Regions from separate parts of the Pseudomonas sp. YY-1 genome, predicted to be linked through region 2. Evidence: riboswitches for the same ligand, from Rfam matches in the RefSeq annotation. Region 2 holds a riboswitch; each other region holds the start of a gene.

Region 1 (5,191 bases), on a different contig from region 2:
CTGGCCGATGCCCTCTGCTTCCAGCAAGCGGCGTCGTGCCAGGTGCAGTCGTGCCTGCTTCTGGAACTGCAGCGGCGAAACGGTGGTGATGTTCTTGAAGTGGCGGTGGAAGCTCGCAACGCTCATGTTGACCTGCTCAGCCAGTTCGGCGACCCGCAGCGGTTCGGCGTAGTTATCGCGTATCCACTTCGTCGCGCGGGCGATACGGGCGATGTTGCCTTCCGGTCGCGATAGCTGGCGCAGCAGATTGGAGAACGGGCCCTGCAGTAGCCGCCAGGTGATTTCCCGGGTGATCAGCGGCGCCAGGACGGGAATGTCCTGCGGGTGATCGAGCAGTTCGAGCATACGCACCAGTGGGTCGCTCAGACTGAGATCGAATGGTCTGACCTCGAACGGCGTAACGTTGTGCGCGGCCGGCGGTGCAGGCTGATCGCCGAGCAGGTCGTAGATGATGCTGTAGTCGAGTGCCAGGCTCACGGATAGGTAGGGACGTTCACTACTGGCTTCGACGATGTGCGATGAGACCGGCAGATCGACCCCCGCAACCAGTGAGTTACCCGCGTTGTAACGCACCACCTGATCGCCGATCAACGCTTGCTTGGTGCCCTGTATCACGACGCTGTAGACGGGGTGCTGAACCGTCGCCAAAGGCTCGCTGGGGCTGACGAAGCGCGCCACCATCAGTCCTTCGATTGGCGTGTAGAGGCCATGGCGCAGAGCCTGCCGCTCCACCAAAGGCCCCAAGCGAGACTGCAGATCACGCTCTACGGACATTGTTCTCTCCCCGATGGCCGATGTGGTTGCGTCCTCGAACTTTACCGGCTCAGTGCCCAGGCGTAGCAGTGGCTCGGTGGCAATCAATGTAAATGGATATATCTGTGCTGGGTGTGAGGGTCTCCCGCTCAAATGGTCAGGGTCCAGAGTGGGTTACCGATAGTCGACAATGGGTTGTTAACAAATGCCGTGGATCATCCTGTGGATATCCTCGTGATACCTGGCTGAAACCCCGTAACTGCGGGCCTTTCAGCCAGTTGTACAAAAACTGAACCCTCGAGAAATGGCTATCCACAATAGTCTTGGATAACTTTCATAATTTCTTGTTGATAAGTCGCCGACCATCAATGATTGCGCGGCTTTCGTGCATTTGTGCGGTTTATCGCCAAGTCAGTCGCGACCGGGGCGGTAGAGATGCCGATGGGCGGCGTCGTACAGCGCCGACTCGGCGAAGGCGCCTGGATCGAGCACGTGACCAACGAGGATCAACGCCGTACGGCGGAAATCCTTGGTCGCGACCTTGGCTTCGATGTCGGCCAGGGTACCCAATACCCAGTCCTGGTCCGGCCAGCTCGCTCTGTGGATAACCGCGATGGGGCAGTCGGCGCCGTAGTGCGGCAGCAATTCGGCCACGATCGCCGGTAGCTGGCGTACGCCGAGATGGATGGCCATGGTCGCGCGGTGTCTGGCCAGGTCATGCAACTGCTCACCCTCGGGCATCGGCGAGGTGGTGCCGTAGCGGGTGAGGATCAGCGTCTGGGCGATGCCGGGCAGGGTCAGTTCACTTTCCAGCAGCGCCGCGCAGGCGGCTGTGGCGGTGACGCCGGGAATGATCTCGAAGGGAATGCCCAAGGCGCGCAGCTCGCGAATCTGTTCGCCAATGGCGCCATACAGTGAAGGGTCGCCGGAATGCACGCGGGCTACATCCTGGCCGCGCTTATGGGCCTGATGCAGCAGGTTGATGATTTCACCAAGATTCAGTTCGGCGGTATTCACCACCTGCTCGGCACTGTGACCCTGCAGCACCGCCTCGGGCACCAGCGAACCGGCATACAGAATGACCGGGCAGGAACGGATCAGGCGTTGGCCCTTGACGGTGATCAGTTCAGGATCGCCGGGGCCGGCGCCGATGAAGTAGACGGTCATGCGGGTTCTCAATCGAATGTGGCCAGCGCACAGGTGGCGCTGGCGCTGCGGTTTTTCTCGCCGAGCAGGCTGGCTGAAGTTCCCATGCGCGCCGCCAGCGCGAGGGCGCAAGGCTCGGCTACGGAGGGGCTGCCTGTTACGGCTTCGGTGAATGCATTGCCGGCTGTCATGGCTTGATAGGTGCTTAGTTGCTCGGGCGAGAAAAAAACCAGCTCCAGACCCAGTCCTTCAGCCAGACCTAGCAGACCGGCTTCGCCGTGCTTGTGGTCAATACTGGCCAATCCCGCGAGGTTATCCACAGTCAGCCCATATCGCGCCAGGCTGTGAGTCAGCAGGTCGAGTAGTTCGTCCTGTGCACAACCACGTCGACAGCCCAGGCCGGCAACCACCCAGGGGGCAGCAAGGGGATCGAGGTGGCTGGCGGTCATGAGCGGCATTCGTGTCGGAGGGTGACGTAGCTCATCATGGCACCTGCCAGCGGTCAACCGCGATTGACCGGCCGCCGCGGCCTGCGTAGCCTTCTCGCTTTCGAGGTTCTTCCCGGCAAGCCGCCGGGGAGCTAAGAGGGAACAGGGTCGATGCCCTGGCTGCCCCCGCAACTGTAAACGGTCTTAAACCCTTCAATGCACCACTGCTCTATAGCGGGAAGGTGAAGGGATGCGCGTAGCGCAAGCCGTGAGCCAGGAGACCTGCCTCGATAGACCAGCCACATGCTCGGACGGGGTGATCCGACGCGGCCAGCACGCCCTTGCGTGCCCGCCTGCGCGTACCCGTCCGCCGAACTTAACGACGCCACGGGGCCCTCCATGAAAACCCTCGCCAAACTGCCTGTCACCATCGTCACCGGTTTTCTCGGTGCCGGCAAAACCACTTTGCTGCGTCACCTGCTGGCCAATGCCGGCGGCCGCCGTATCGCGGTGATCGTCAACGAGTTCGGTGAGCTGGGCATCGATGGCGAGATCCTCAAGCAGTGCTCCATTGGTTGCAGCGAAGAGGAAGCCAACGGCCGCGTCTTCGAGTTGGCCAACGGTTGCCTGTGCTGCACCGTGCAGGAAGAGTTCTTCCCGGTGATGCGCGAGCTGGTGGCGCGCCGTGGTGACCTAGACCATATCCTCATCGAGACCAGCGGCCTGGCGTTGCCCAAACCGCTGGTACAGGCCTTCAACTGGCCAGAAATCCGCAACGCCTGCACCGTCGATGCGGTGATCACCGTGGTCGACAGCCCGGCGGTGCTCGCCGGCACCTTCGCTGCCTTCCCCGACCAAGTGGACGAACAGCGCAAGCTCGACCCCAACCTCGACCACGAATCGCCGCTGCACGAACTGTTCGCCGACCAGCTGGCCAGCGCCGACCTGGTGATCCTCAACAAGGCCGACCTGCTCGACGTCGAGGCGCTGGCCGCCGTACGTGCCGAGGTGGCCGAAGAACTACCGCCGGCGGTCAAGGTGATCGAGGCGCACGGCGGCGAACTGCCGTTGGATGTGCTGCTGGGCCTGAACAGCGAGACCGAGCTGCATATCGACAGTCGCCGTACTCATCATGACGATGAAGACGAGGATCACGATCACGAAGAATTCGACTCGTTCCACGTGGAACTACCGGAAACAGAGGAGGCGCGCCTGCTGGCCGCGCTGAAGGACGCAGTGGCCAAGTACGGCATTCTGCGGGTTAAAGGCTTTGCGGCGATCCCTGGCAAACCCATGCGCCTGCTGGTGCAGGGCGTTGGCCAGCGCTTCGACCGCCACTTCGACCGCGCCTGGCAGGCCGACGAGCCGCGCCTGAGCCGCCTGGTGGTGATCGGCCAGCAGCTCGACCGCGCGGCTATCGAGGCCGAGCTGAAAGCGGCGCTGGCTTGATACAGAGCGTAGGGCGTACTTGATCGTAGGGCGGACTCAGGAGCGAAGCGAACAGTCCGCCGGATAACTGAGTCCACCCTACGGCGCTAAGACCAATCGCGGCTAAAGCCCCCTCCCACAGAGCCGAATATGCACTTACTGCGCACCCAGCCCGGCGCCCAACTGCCGGCCGACAGCATCGCCGACCTTGGCCAGACGCCTGCCGAGCTGGTGCTGCTGTGCACGGGGGATTCGCATCTGTCGTTGCTGGCTGAAGCCGCCCGGCAACTGCCGGACGACTACCCCAGCCTGCGCCTGGCCAGCCCGGCGCAACTGAGCAACAACGCCTCGGTCGATTTCTACGTCGAGCAGGTGCTGCAGCATGCCAAGGTCATCCTGATCTCCGTGCATGGCGGGGTGAGTTACTGGCGCTATGGCGTCGAGCGCCTGGTGGAACTGGGCGCGCGCGGCGCTACGGTGATCATGGTGCCCGGTGACGACAAGCCCGACCCGGAGCTGAATGCGCTCGGCAACGTCAGTGAAGAAGACAGCCAGCGCCTCTGGCAGTACCTGCGCCAGGGCGGCTTGGATAATGCTCGCCAGCTATTTCGCTGCATCGGCAGCCGCTGGCTGGGCCGTGATGACAGCTGGCAGGAGCCGCAACCGCTGCCGCGTGTCGGCCTCTATCATCCGCAGCGCAGCCCGGCGGCGCTGGCTGACTGGCAGGCGCAGTGGCAACCGGATGCGCCTGTGGTGGCGCTGCTGTTCTACCGCAACCATGTGCAATCGGCGAACACCGCCTTCGTCGATACCTTCTGCGCGCACCTTGTTCGGCAGGGCCTCAACCCGCTGCCGATTGCCGTGGCCAGCCTCAAGGAGGCGGCCTGCCTGGATCAGGTGCAGGCCTGGCTGGGCGAGACGAGCACCGCGCTGATCATCAATACCACCGGCTTTGCCCTGTCCAACCCCGAGGCGCCGCAGGCGCGGGTGTTCCGTCGCGATATCCCGGTGCTGCAGGCCATCTGCTCGCTGGACAACCAGGCGCAGTGGCAGGCCAGCGCCCAGGGCCTGGGCTCGCGCGACCTGGCCATGCACGTGGTACTGCCCGAACTGGATGGCCGACTGATCGGCACCGCCATCAGCTTCAAGGGCCTGGCCTGGCGCAGCGAGCGTAGCCAGAGCGATGTGGTGTGCTACCAGGCGCACGAGCCAGGTATGGCCTACGTCTCCGAAATAGCGCGTAACTGGTGCCAGTTGGCGATCAAAAGCAACGATCAGAAGCGAATCGGCCTGATCCTGGCCAACTACCCGACCCGTGATGGCCGTATTGGTAATGGCGTGGGCCTGGATACGCCGGCCGCCGCGCTGAATATCCTGCAGGCGCTGCAACAGCAGGGCTATCCGGTGGATAACCTGCCGGAGAGCGGTACCGCACT
Region 2 (5,191 bases):
CCGGCACGCGCCACACCCGTGGCATCCAGTTCGGCAGTGTTGCGGCTGACCATCCAGCCGACGCGCTCGCGCGCCAGAGCCAGGTCACCCAGACGCAGCGCGCGGGCCACCGGTTGCGCATGCTCGTACAGGCTGCGCAGGCCGAGGGCGAAGTACAGGGCGAAGATTTCCACGGCCCAGCCCAGACCACTGACCTGCACCAGCAGCCAGGTGAACAAGGTCAGCGGCAGCACCGCCAGGCACCAGGCGGTGACGCCATGACTGCGCCAGCCGCCGCCAGCCGGGTTGAAACGCTGCTCCAGGCGCTCGGCCAGGCGACCGAAGGCCACCAGCGGGTGCGCGCGTCGGGGCTCACCCAGTACGGCGTCCAGCGCCACGCCGGCACAGGTGATCAGCGCCAGGCTCATCGTTCAGTCACCCCGGACTCCCCATCGATTCTCGAACAGCAGCTCGCTCAGCGGCCGTGGCGTGGCCCAGCCCTCTTCCACCAGCATCGGTTTCTCATAGAAGGCGTCCACTGGCCCCAGGCACAGCAACGCCACCGGTTTGCTGCCAGCCGGCATGCCCAGCAGCTCGGCCAGCGCCTCGGGGTCGAACAGCGACACCCAGCCGAGCCCCAGCCCTTCGGCTCGTGCAGCCAGCCACAGATTCTGAATGGCGCAGGCCACCGAGGCCATATCCATTTCCGGCAAGGTGCGCCGCCCGAAGATATGCGCTTCGCGTCCCTCCATCAGCGCCACGGCCAGCAGCTCGGCGCAGTCGCGAATACCTTCGACTTTGAGCCGCATGAATTCATCCGAACGCTCGCCCAAAGCTTCGGCGGTACGCACACGCTCGGCCTCCACCAGCGCATGAGCCGCCTCACGCAATTGCGGATCGCGAATGCGCAGGAAGCGCCACGGCTGCATCAGGCCGACGCTGGGGGCGTGGTGCGCCGCCTCGAGCAGGCGCGCCAGCACCTCGGGCGGCACCTCGCCGCCGGCAAAATGGCGCATGTCGCGACGCTCGGCGATGACGCGGTATACCGCGGCACGCTCCTGCGCGCTGAAGGCATGGTCGGTCACGGACGCAACAGCGCGGCGGCTGCCTCCGGGTTGGAGGGCAGGTAGAAATGGATATAGCTGGCCGTTAGTCGCCCCAAACGATATACCGACTCAGCCACCGGCTTGCCATTCGGGCAACGGCCAAGCACCAGGGGCTGCAGCGGGCTGTCCAGTCGCGAGTGATGGTAGCTGTGGCCACGTAGCTCGCCTTCGGGCAGCGCCACTTCCTGCAGGGCCAACGCGGTCAGCCGCGGCTGCAAGGCCGCGCTGCCGCTGAGCAGGCCGAGCATGCGCCCGCTGGCACCTTGCTTGTCGCGCAGCTCATCGAGCAGATAGAGCATGCCGCCACATTCGGCCAGCAGCGGCTTGCCGGACTGGTGATGGGCGCGAATCGCGTCAGCCATGGCCTGATTGCTCTCCAGCTCGGAGAGGTACAACTCGGGGTAACCACCAGGCAGGTACAGACTGTCGACGTCGGGCAACGCGCTATCGACCAGTGGCGAGAAGTAGCGCAATTCGGCGCCTAGCGCCTGCAGCAGGTCGAGATTGGCCTGATAAAGGAAGGCGAACGCGGCATCACGCGCCACGCCGATGCGCACGCCATTCAGCAATGGCGCAGGTTCATCGAACTGCGGCGCGGCGAAGCTCACCGCTGGCGGCAGGTCGACGTTGGCGCTGGCGGCCAGGGCATCGGCGGCGGCGTCCAGGCGCGCATCCAGATCGGCCAACTCGCCCGCCTGCACCAGCCCCAGATGGCGGCTGGGCAATTCCACCGCGGCACTGCGCGGCAAGGCGCCGAACCAGTGGATGCTGGGCGGCAGGGCATCGCGCAGGATATCGCCATGGCGCGTGCTGGCGACGCGGTTGCCGAGCACCCCGGCAAAGGGCAGATCCGGCTGGAAGGTAGCCAGACCGTGGGCCAGCGCACCGAAGGTCTGCGCCATGGCCGCACCGTCGATAACCCCAAGCACCGGCACGCCGAAATGACGCGCCAGGTCGGCCGCCGACGGCTTACCGTCGAACAACCCCATCACCCCTTCGATCAGGATCAGATCAGCCTCGCCAGCGGCCCGCCACAGCAGGCGACGGCTTTCCGCCTCGCCAACCATGGCCAGGTCGAGCTGATACACCGGTGCGCCACTGGCACGAGCATGGATCATCGGGTCGAGAAAGTCCGGGCCGCACTTGAACAGCCGCACCCGACGTCCTTGACGCGTATGCAGGCGCGCCAGCGCGGCGGTGACGGTGGTCTTACCCTGGCCGGAAGCCGGGGCGGCAATCAACAGCGCCGGACAGTGACGTGCTTCCATCAGAATTCGATGCCCTTCTGCGCCTTTACCCCGGATTTGAACGCATGCTTGACCAGGCTCATCTCGGTGACCGTATCAGCCGCCTCGATCATCCCCGGCAAGGCGCCACGCCCGGTCACTACCACGTGCTGCAGCAGCGGCCGAGCCTCGATATCGGCCAGCACCGGCTCCAGTTCGAGGTAGCCATGCTTGAGTGCGATGTTCAGCTCGTCCAGCACCACCAGGCCGACGCACTCGTCGCTCAGCAGGCGGCGAGCCACCGCCCAGGCCTCCTGCGCCTTGGCGATATCGCGCTGGCGATCCTGGGTTTCCCAGGTAAAGCCCTCACCCATCACGTGGTAGCTGACTTCCTCGGGAAAGCGGCGGAAGAAGGATTCTTCACCGGTGCTGGCCGCGCCCTTGATGAACTGCACCACGCCGACCTTGAGGCCATGACCGAGGGCACGCGCGACCATGCCGAAGGCGCTGCTGCTCTTGCCTTTGCCATTGCCGCTGTGCACCAGCAACAGGCCGTATTCGTCCTGGGCCTGGGCGATCTTCTCGTCGATCAGGGCTTTCTTGCGCTGCATGCGCGCCTTGTGGCGGGCATCACGCTCGGTGGACTCGCTCATGCTGTGCTCCTGTACATCAGGCACCCGCGTCGACTGTCGGTAAACAGTACGAGCAACGATGGGGAGCAGATCGCGATGGTCCGCGCGTCCTCACCCTGGTGCCAATGGCTGGTCAGGCGAGCGGAAGACAGGAAGCACAACATCCCGGAAAAACCGGAGCGTCGGCCGGACAACGCCCTCCGCGATGCCGTGAAAATGCGACAGGCCGGTCTCCGGGCTTGTGAGCGAGCCCGAAGGTTCGGCACCGCGCCTTCCCGTGCGGTGCACAGTGGCCTTGAGCGGTGTTTGACTCACCTACCGTTGCGGGGGCAGCGCCGGCATTCGGACCGGCTTCCCTGTTTCACCCCATGGCTACCATTCACGGCAACTCGGGGCACCTGAAGCAAGGCGCGCAGGGTAGAGGCTGGCAGCCCTGCGCGTCAACGTCGAGACCGCTCAATGCCTGGGGGTGAAGCCCGGCGGCTTGCTGGCCAGCCATTCGACGAAGGTGCGCAGGCGCTCATCACCCAGCAGCGCGTCACGGCTGTTGTAGGTCAGCGCCAGCTCCTTTTCGCCGAACAGCCGGTGAATCTGGTTGTGGCAGGCGCGGCAGACCCAGAGCGTAGCCCTGATGCGCTCATGACGAGCGAAACGCTTCTGCACGTAGGTCTTGTCGTGCAGGGCCTTGGGAATCAGATGATGACGCGTCAGCGCAACGGGTCGCGCGCACAGCTCGCACACCTCGGGCTGAGGCGGTAGGCGAATGGGATCGACCATGGACAGTAATTCAGGGATTACGCGCGAGCTCTGGCGTGATGACGCGCTTGGCATCGAGATAGACGCCCTGCCAATAACCGCTGGTGAGGCTGTCCAGGCGCACCGTACCGCCGGTAGAGGGAGCATGCACGAAGCGGCCGTCGCCGACATAGATGCCGGCATGGCTGACGGCGCGTCCGCCATTGGTGGCAAAGAACACCAGGTCGCCACTTTTCAGGGCATCGCGACGGACATCTGGGGTGCGCATGGCACTCAGCTCACGCGTCGAACGCGGCAGGCTGATACCGGCAGCATCGCGATAAACATAGCCAATCAGGCCACTGCAGTCGAAACCACCTTCCGGGGTATTACCGCCATAACGATAGGGCGTACCAACCAGGCCGAGGGCGCGGAACAGCACATCTTCGGCACCACCCTGATAGGACGAAGCAGAGACTGGAGGACTATAGATAGGCTGGGGAGAGGGAGCGCGACTGCTGCAAGCACTCAGCAGCAGAGCGAGAGCGATGAGGGCAACACGGGTCGTGACGGGCATAAGCGAGGCGATCCTGAGCCTGAATGCGCTCTACTCTGCCGCTTGCAGACAAACGGCGCAACCCTCAGCACCTGCTCAAGGCTGACAAGACAGCCCTTGAACAGATTCTGCAGTTACGCCGTATGCATCAGTTATGACGCTTGGCAGCGACCTGATCTTCAACCGGAGCCAGCGCAAGGACGCGCTTGGCCTGCAGATAGCTGCGGTTCCAGTAGCTGTCGTCAAGGCTATCGATGCGCACACCACCACTGCGGCTGCTGCTGGAGTGGATGAACTGATCATCACCCAGGTAGATGCCGGCATGACTGACGCGACCACGACCACGATCATTGAACAGGATCAGATCACCCGGTTCCAGATCGGCGCGCGCCACCTTCGGCGCATCGAGGTTGATCAGCTCACGCGTGGAACGCGGCAGTTCCAGGCCGACTTCCTCGCGGAACAGGTAGCCGACAAAACCGCTGCAATCGAAACCAGACTGTACCGAGCTACCGCCGTAGCGATAACGGGTACCGATCAGCGAACGCCCGAGATCGAGCAGGCTGTCGGCCAGTTGCGGCATTTCATAGGGTTGATCGTCGATCAGCGCGTTGATCTCATCATCGGCAGGTTCATCCTGCTCGATCATCAGGCGAGTCACAGGTTCGACTGCTGCATCGCTGATCGGTTGCTGCGGCTGCGTCTGCGGCGCATGGCCGGCACAGGCAGCGAGAAAGACTGTGAGTGCGAGAGGCACGAGGGGTGCGAAGCGTTTTAGCATGGGCACGACCGTGTCGGTTGGATTTACAAGTTGGCGACTATGCCCTCTACCAAGCCCATTTGCAAATTCTATCGTTATAAATGTGACCCAGTAGTTTCGCCGCGACATCTAAAGCGCCCGACCACTTGCTTGGTCGGGCTTGCGAAACGCTAGCCGAGAATCTCGCTCAGCGGGAT
Region 3 (5,191 bases), on a different contig from region 2:
GGCGGCCGAGTTTCGCGCCGAGCTGCACGTGCTGCGCCAGCGCTACCAGCGGGAGCAGCCCCTGACGGTGTTCTATCAGGTCTGGCACCAACCGCTTTACACCATCGGTGGCGAGCAATTGATCGGTGACGCCTTGCAGGTGTGCGGCGCGCGCAACCTGTTCGCCGATCTGCCGCAACCGGCGCCACAGGTCAGTGTGGAGGCTGTGTTGGCGCGTGACCCAGACGTGATACTCGGCGGCAGTAATGCCGAGTTGAGCGCCTGGCAGGCCTGGCCGCAGTTGCATGCCGTGCGTCTGGAGCAAGTCTGGGCGGTGCCGGACAGGGGCCTGGAAAGGCCCAGCCGGCAGATGCTGGGCGCCATCGAGCAGTTATGTGAGCGGATGGCGGGTGCGCGGTAGCACCTTCAGGCGGTGCGCACGGCGCACCCTACAGCGGTGGTAGGGTGCGCCGTGCGCACCAAGGTCAGAGTTGCGGCGTCCAGCTGACCGCGAACAACGCGGTACGCCCGGCGCTGTTGTAGCCGAAACGGCCATTGGGTGTGCTGTAGGTCGCTTCTGCATGATCCTTGTCCAGCAGATTATCCAGCTTCAGGCTCAGCCCCAGTTCCTCATTGGCCTGCCAGGCGGCGCGCAGGCTTAGCAGACCGTAGCCGCTCATTTCGATCTCGTTGTCGGCATCGTCGTAACGGCCATTGATCGCACGCCAGCCTGCGCCCACCGACACATCACCAAAGCGGCGGTCAAGGTCCAGGCTCAACGTGCGTTTGGCGCGGCGTTGCAGGGTATGACCGCTGGCGCGGTCACGCGGGTCGATCAGGGCCAGCGCGAGATTGCCTTGCCAGCCGAACAACTCCTGCTGCACGGCGGCTTCGAAGCCATTGATCCGGGCTGTCTGGACGTTCTGTGGAATGAAGTTCTCGTCCAGGACGATGGCGTCCTCGATATCAGTTCGATACACGGAAGCCTGCAATGATCCTGTGTCGCTGTAGCGGCTGCGCCATTGCAGCTCGTAGCTCTTGGAGCGTTCCGGGGCGAGGTCGGGGTTGCCGTACCACTGATCGTAGAGATCGTTGAAGGTCGGTGCGCGGAAACCTTCGCTGTACGACAGGATCAGGTCGTTGGCCCTGTTCAGGGGCAGGGTCAGTGCCGCGTTCCAGGTGTTCTCGCTGCCGAACTGCTGGTTGTCGTCGTGGCGCAGTCCCAGCTCGGTCGAGAAGGTGTCGCCGGTGTAGCGGTGTTGCACGAAGGCCGCGCGGTTCCAGCGTGAATCCTCCGCGAAGTCCGCGCTGCTATGCAGGCGATCCTCATACCAGTCGGCGCCAGCCAGAATTTGCTGGTGGTCGGTGAGGGTCAGGGTGTTCACCCAGCTCGCGGAGTCGCGATAGGTGGTGTAGGTAAAGAATGAATAGTCGGGCGCTGCCGGTGAGTCATCACCCGTGTCGCGCTGGTCTTTGCTGTGACCCATTTCCAGGCGGCTGCTCCAACGCTCGTTGAGGCGGCCGTCGATGAACCCGGAAAGGCTACTGACCTGAAAGTCAGTTGTCGGTAGCAGGCCGGTAAAAACATCGTCGTATTCAACCTGCCCGCGCTGATCGAGAGCACTAAAGCCCACCTGCAGATCGTCACTGAAACGGTGCGACAGACTCAGGCTGAGCGAGCGGTTGCGGTAGGCGTCATCGTCGCCATTGGCGCCGAAACCGTCTCGGGTGGCGTCGATGCCGGCTGTCTCGTCCAGGGCCGCTCCCAGGTGAAAGCGTGTGCGTTCGTCGCCGCCGGAGAGGCCGAGGCTGCGCTGGTAAGTGCTGTCGCTGCCAGCCGCCAGGCGCGCGTAAGGCTTGAGGCCCTGGCCATCGCCTTGGCGAGTGAAAATCTGAATCACCCCGCCAATGGCGTCGGAGCCATACAGCGCCGAGCGCGCTCCACGAACCACTTCGATACGCTCGATCTGCTCGGGGGCGAGAAACTCCAGGCTGCTGGTGCCGCTGGAGGCGGCCGCGATACGTTGGCCGTCGACCAGGACCAGGGTTTGTGCCGTGCTGGTGCCGCGCAGGAACACGCCCGTCTGGCTGCCGGCACCGCCAGTGCGGACGACGCTGAGGCCGGGCACACGCTCCAGTAGCTCGGTAACGCTGCTGACCTGCAGGCGCTCGATGTCGTCCCGCTCGAACACCGTGGTGGCAGCGGTGGCCTGCGCTTGCGGTTCGGACAGGCGCCCGGAGGTGACGACCAGCGGCTCGGCCACGTAGGGCTCGGCGGCCAGCGAGAGACCTGGCATGACGGCGATGGCCAGAGCCAGACGGGACAGTTTCATTCTCTTTCCTCAACGGTCGGCAGACGGTCGAGGAGGGCAGGCGCAAGCGCAGGACGGCGCTTGACCGTGCTGCCCTCCGCAACACCAGTCGCACCGCCTTGGCCGGTCTCCGGGCTCTCGACCCGCGTCCGCCTTCCCAGGCAGGGCCCAGTGGCTGTTGGACGTGGCGCACGCTCAGCGCGTGCAGTCGATTACCGTTGCGGGGGCAGCGTCGGCATTGCTCGTGACGAGCGCACCGACTTCCCGTTTAACACTGCTTGCGCAGCGCACCCTGGCGGAACATTAATGGCGCGCACCTTAGTGCGCACGCACATGAATCACAAGCAAGCGCCGCTCATTCAGCGATGAGCGGGCTTCATGCTCAGGCCTGAAGCAAACTCAGACGCTCACGTACCGCGCGTTCGATGCCGGCTTCGTCGAGACCGCACTCGGCGAGCATCTGGCTGGGCTTGGCGTGCTCGACGTAGTAGTCGGGCAGGCCCAGGTGCAGCATCGACATCTGGATGTTCTCGGCGGCGAAGAATTCGCTGACCGCGCTACCGGCGCCGCCCATGATGCTGTTTTCTTCGATGGTCACCAGCAGCTCGTGGCTGCCTGCCAGTTCGCGCAGCAGGGCTTCGTCCAGCGGTTTGACGAAGCGCATGTCGACCACCGTGGCATCCAGCGTTTCACCGACGCGCAGGGCTTCGGCCAGTTGCACGCCGAAGGCCAGCAGGGCTACGCCCTTGCCCTGGCGGCGTACCAACGCCTTGCCAATGTCCAGCGGCTCCAGGCCGGCATCGAGCGGCGCGTTGGGGCCGGTGCCACGTGGGTAGCGTACCGCCGCCGGGCCGTCGAACAGGTGGCCGGTGGTGAGCATGCGGCGCATCTCGTTTTCGTCGCTCGGCGTCATCACCAGCATGCCGGGGATGCAGCGCAGGTAGGACAGGTCGAAGCTGCCGGCGTGGGTCGGGCCGTCTTCGCCGACCAGACCAGCACGGTCGATGGCGAACAGCACATCGAGGTGCTGCACCGCCACGTCGTGAATCAGTTGGTCATAGGCGCGCTGGAGGAAGGTGGAGTAGATCGCCACCACCGGTTTGGCACCTTCGCAGGCCATGCCGGCGGCCAGGGTCACGGCGTGCTGCTCGGCAATCGCCACGTCGAAGTAACGATCAGGGAAGCGCTCGCTGAACGCCACCAGATCCGAGCCTTCCTTCATCGCCGGGGTGATGCCGACCAGGCGCGCGTCCTGCTCGGCCATGTCGCACAGCCACTGGCCAAAGACGTTGGAGTACTTCGGGCCGGAAGGCTTCTTCGGTGCCGCGACTGGCGTGACCGGTTCCAGCTTGGTGATTGCGTGGTAGCCGATGGGGTCGACCTCGGCCGGGGCGAAGCCCTTGCCCTTCTTGGTCACCACATGGAGGAACTGCGGACCGTCGAGGTCGCGCATATTGCGCAGGGTGGCGAGCAGGGTGGGCAGGTCGTGGCCGTCGATGGGGCCGACGTAGTTCCAGCCCAGCTCCTCGAACAGGGTGCCGGGTACCAGCATGCCTTTGGCGTGCTCCTCGACCTTGCGCGCTATTTCCCAGGCGCCAGGCAAGCGCGAGAGGATCTTCTTGCTGCCCTCGCGCATGCTGGCGTAGGTGCGGCTGGAGATGATCTTGGCCAGGTAGTTGGACAGGCCGCCGACATTCTTGGAGATCGACATGTCGTTGTCGTTGAGGATCACCAGCATGTTGGCGCCGACGTCGGTGGCGTGGTTGAGCGCCTCGAAGGCCATGCCGGCGGTCAGTGCGCCGTCGCCGATCACCGCCACGCTCTTGCGCTTCTCGCCTTTCAGACGGGCGGCGATGGCCATGCCCAGTGCCGCGCTGATGCTGGTGCTGGAGTGGCCGACGCCGAAGGTGTCGTACTCGCTCTCGCTGCGCCGTGGGAAGGCGGCCAGGCCGTCCTTCTGGCGCAGGCTGCCCATGCGCTCGCGACGACCGGTGAGGATCTTGTGCGGGTAGGCCTGATGGCCGACGTCCCACACCAGACGGTCATCGGGGGTGTCGAGGACGTAATGCAGGGCGATGGTCAGCTCGATCACGCCGAGGCCGGCACCGAAGTGCCCGCCGCTCTGGCCAACGCTGTAGAGCAGGTATTGGCGCAGTTCGTCAGCGAGGGTTTCCAGGTCCGCTTCGGCCAGGCGGCGCAGTTCGTCGGGCGTGTTGGCGCTGTCGAGCAGCGGCGTCAATGGGCGCTCGCGGGGGATCTCGTGGAAAGTGGTCGGCATCAGGCGAATCGTTATAGGTGTAAAAAGATGCGGCAGTTTACCCGAAAAAGGTGGCTGCAAGCTTCACGCCCCGTGCGACAAGCCAGCGCTCGCGCACGGAGGCCCTACCAGGTGTCGACAAAGGGGCGCTTCTTGCCATCACGCCGGGGCGGACGCGGCGCCGCGTTGAGCCCGCGCAGCAGCCAGGCGCGGCTGTCGGCCGGGTCGATCACGGCGTCGATCTCAAGATAGCTGGCCATGTTCAGCGCCTTGCCGTTGTCGTAGGCCTTGGCCACCAGCTTGTCGAACAGCGCCTGGCGCGCGGCCTCGTCCGGCTGGGCTGCCAGTTCCTTGGCGAAGCCCAGGCGCACCGCACCTTCCAGGCCCATGGCGCCGAACTCACCACTGGGCCAGGCGGCAGTGAACAGCGGCGAATGAAAGCTGCCAGCCGCCATTGCCTGGGCGCCGAGGCCGTAGCCCTTGCGCAGCACCAGGGTGAAGATCGGCACCGTGAGGCTGGCGGCGGTGACGAACAGGCGCGAGACGTGGCGCACCGTGGCCTGTTTCTCCGCCTCCGGCCCGACCATGAAACCGGGGGTGTCGCACAGCGAAACGATGGGCAGGTCATGGGCTTCACACAACT

Evidence for each region. A riboswitch is a leader RNA that binds a small molecule or an ion and turns the genes downstream of it on or off. The one in region 2 is predicted to bind cobalamin.
Region 1: another riboswitch for cobalamin. It lies ahead of cobW (cobalamin biosynthesis protein CobW); the one in region 2 lies ahead of cobO (cob(I)yrinic acid a,c-diamide adenosyltransferase).
Region 3: another riboswitch for cobalamin. It lies ahead of CXP40_RS08800 (TonB-dependent receptor domain-containing protein); the one in region 2 lies ahead of cobO (cob(I)yrinic acid a,c-diamide adenosyltransferase).

Annotation. Positions count from the first base shown of each region.
Region 1 is NZ_PJLX01000008.1:31,338-36,528, forward strand. Features, by position in the region: gene CXP40_RS12915 (AraC family transcriptional regulator) at 1-774, opposite strand, end outside; gene cobM (precorrin-4 C(11)-methyltransferase) at 1,165-1,920, opposite strand; gene CXP40_RS12925 (cobalamin biosynthesis protein) at 1,929-2,348, opposite strand; cobalamin riboswitch at 2,435-2,632, shown strand; gene cobW (cobalamin biosynthesis protein CobW) at 2,727-3,776, shown strand; gene cobN (cobaltochelatase subunit CobN) at 3,906-5,191, shown strand, end outside.
Region 2 is NZ_PJLX01000007.1:114,729-119,919, reverse strand. Features, by position in the region: gene cbiB (adenosylcobinamide-phosphate synthase CbiB) at 1-407, opposite strand, end outside; gene bluB (5,6-dimethylbenzimidazole synthase) at 411-1,064, opposite strand; gene CXP40_RS12110 (cobyrinate a,c-diamide synthase) at 1,061-2,353, opposite strand; gene cobO (cob(I)yrinic acid a,c-diamide adenosyltransferase) at 2,353-2,964, opposite strand; cobalamin riboswitch at 3,150-3,360, opposite strand; gene CXP40_RS12100 (hypothetical protein) at 3,400-3,720, opposite strand; gene CXP40_RS12095 (C40 family peptidase) at 3,731-4,255, opposite strand; gene CXP40_RS12090 (C40 family peptidase) at 4,383-5,015, opposite strand; gene glp (gephyrin-like molybdotransferase Glp) at 5,165-5,191, opposite strand, start outside.
Region 3 is NZ_PJLX01000005.1:45,515-50,705, forward strand. Features, by position in the region: gene CXP40_RS08795 (cobalamin-binding protein) at 1-400, shown strand, start outside; gene CXP40_RS08800 (TonB-dependent receptor domain-containing protein) at 465-2,312, opposite strand; cobalamin riboswitch at 2,395-2,601, opposite strand; gene dxs (1-deoxy-D-xylulose-5-phosphate synthase) at 2,674-4,569, opposite strand; gene CXP40_RS08810 (carboxyl transferase domain-containing protein) at 4,674-5,191, opposite strand, start outside.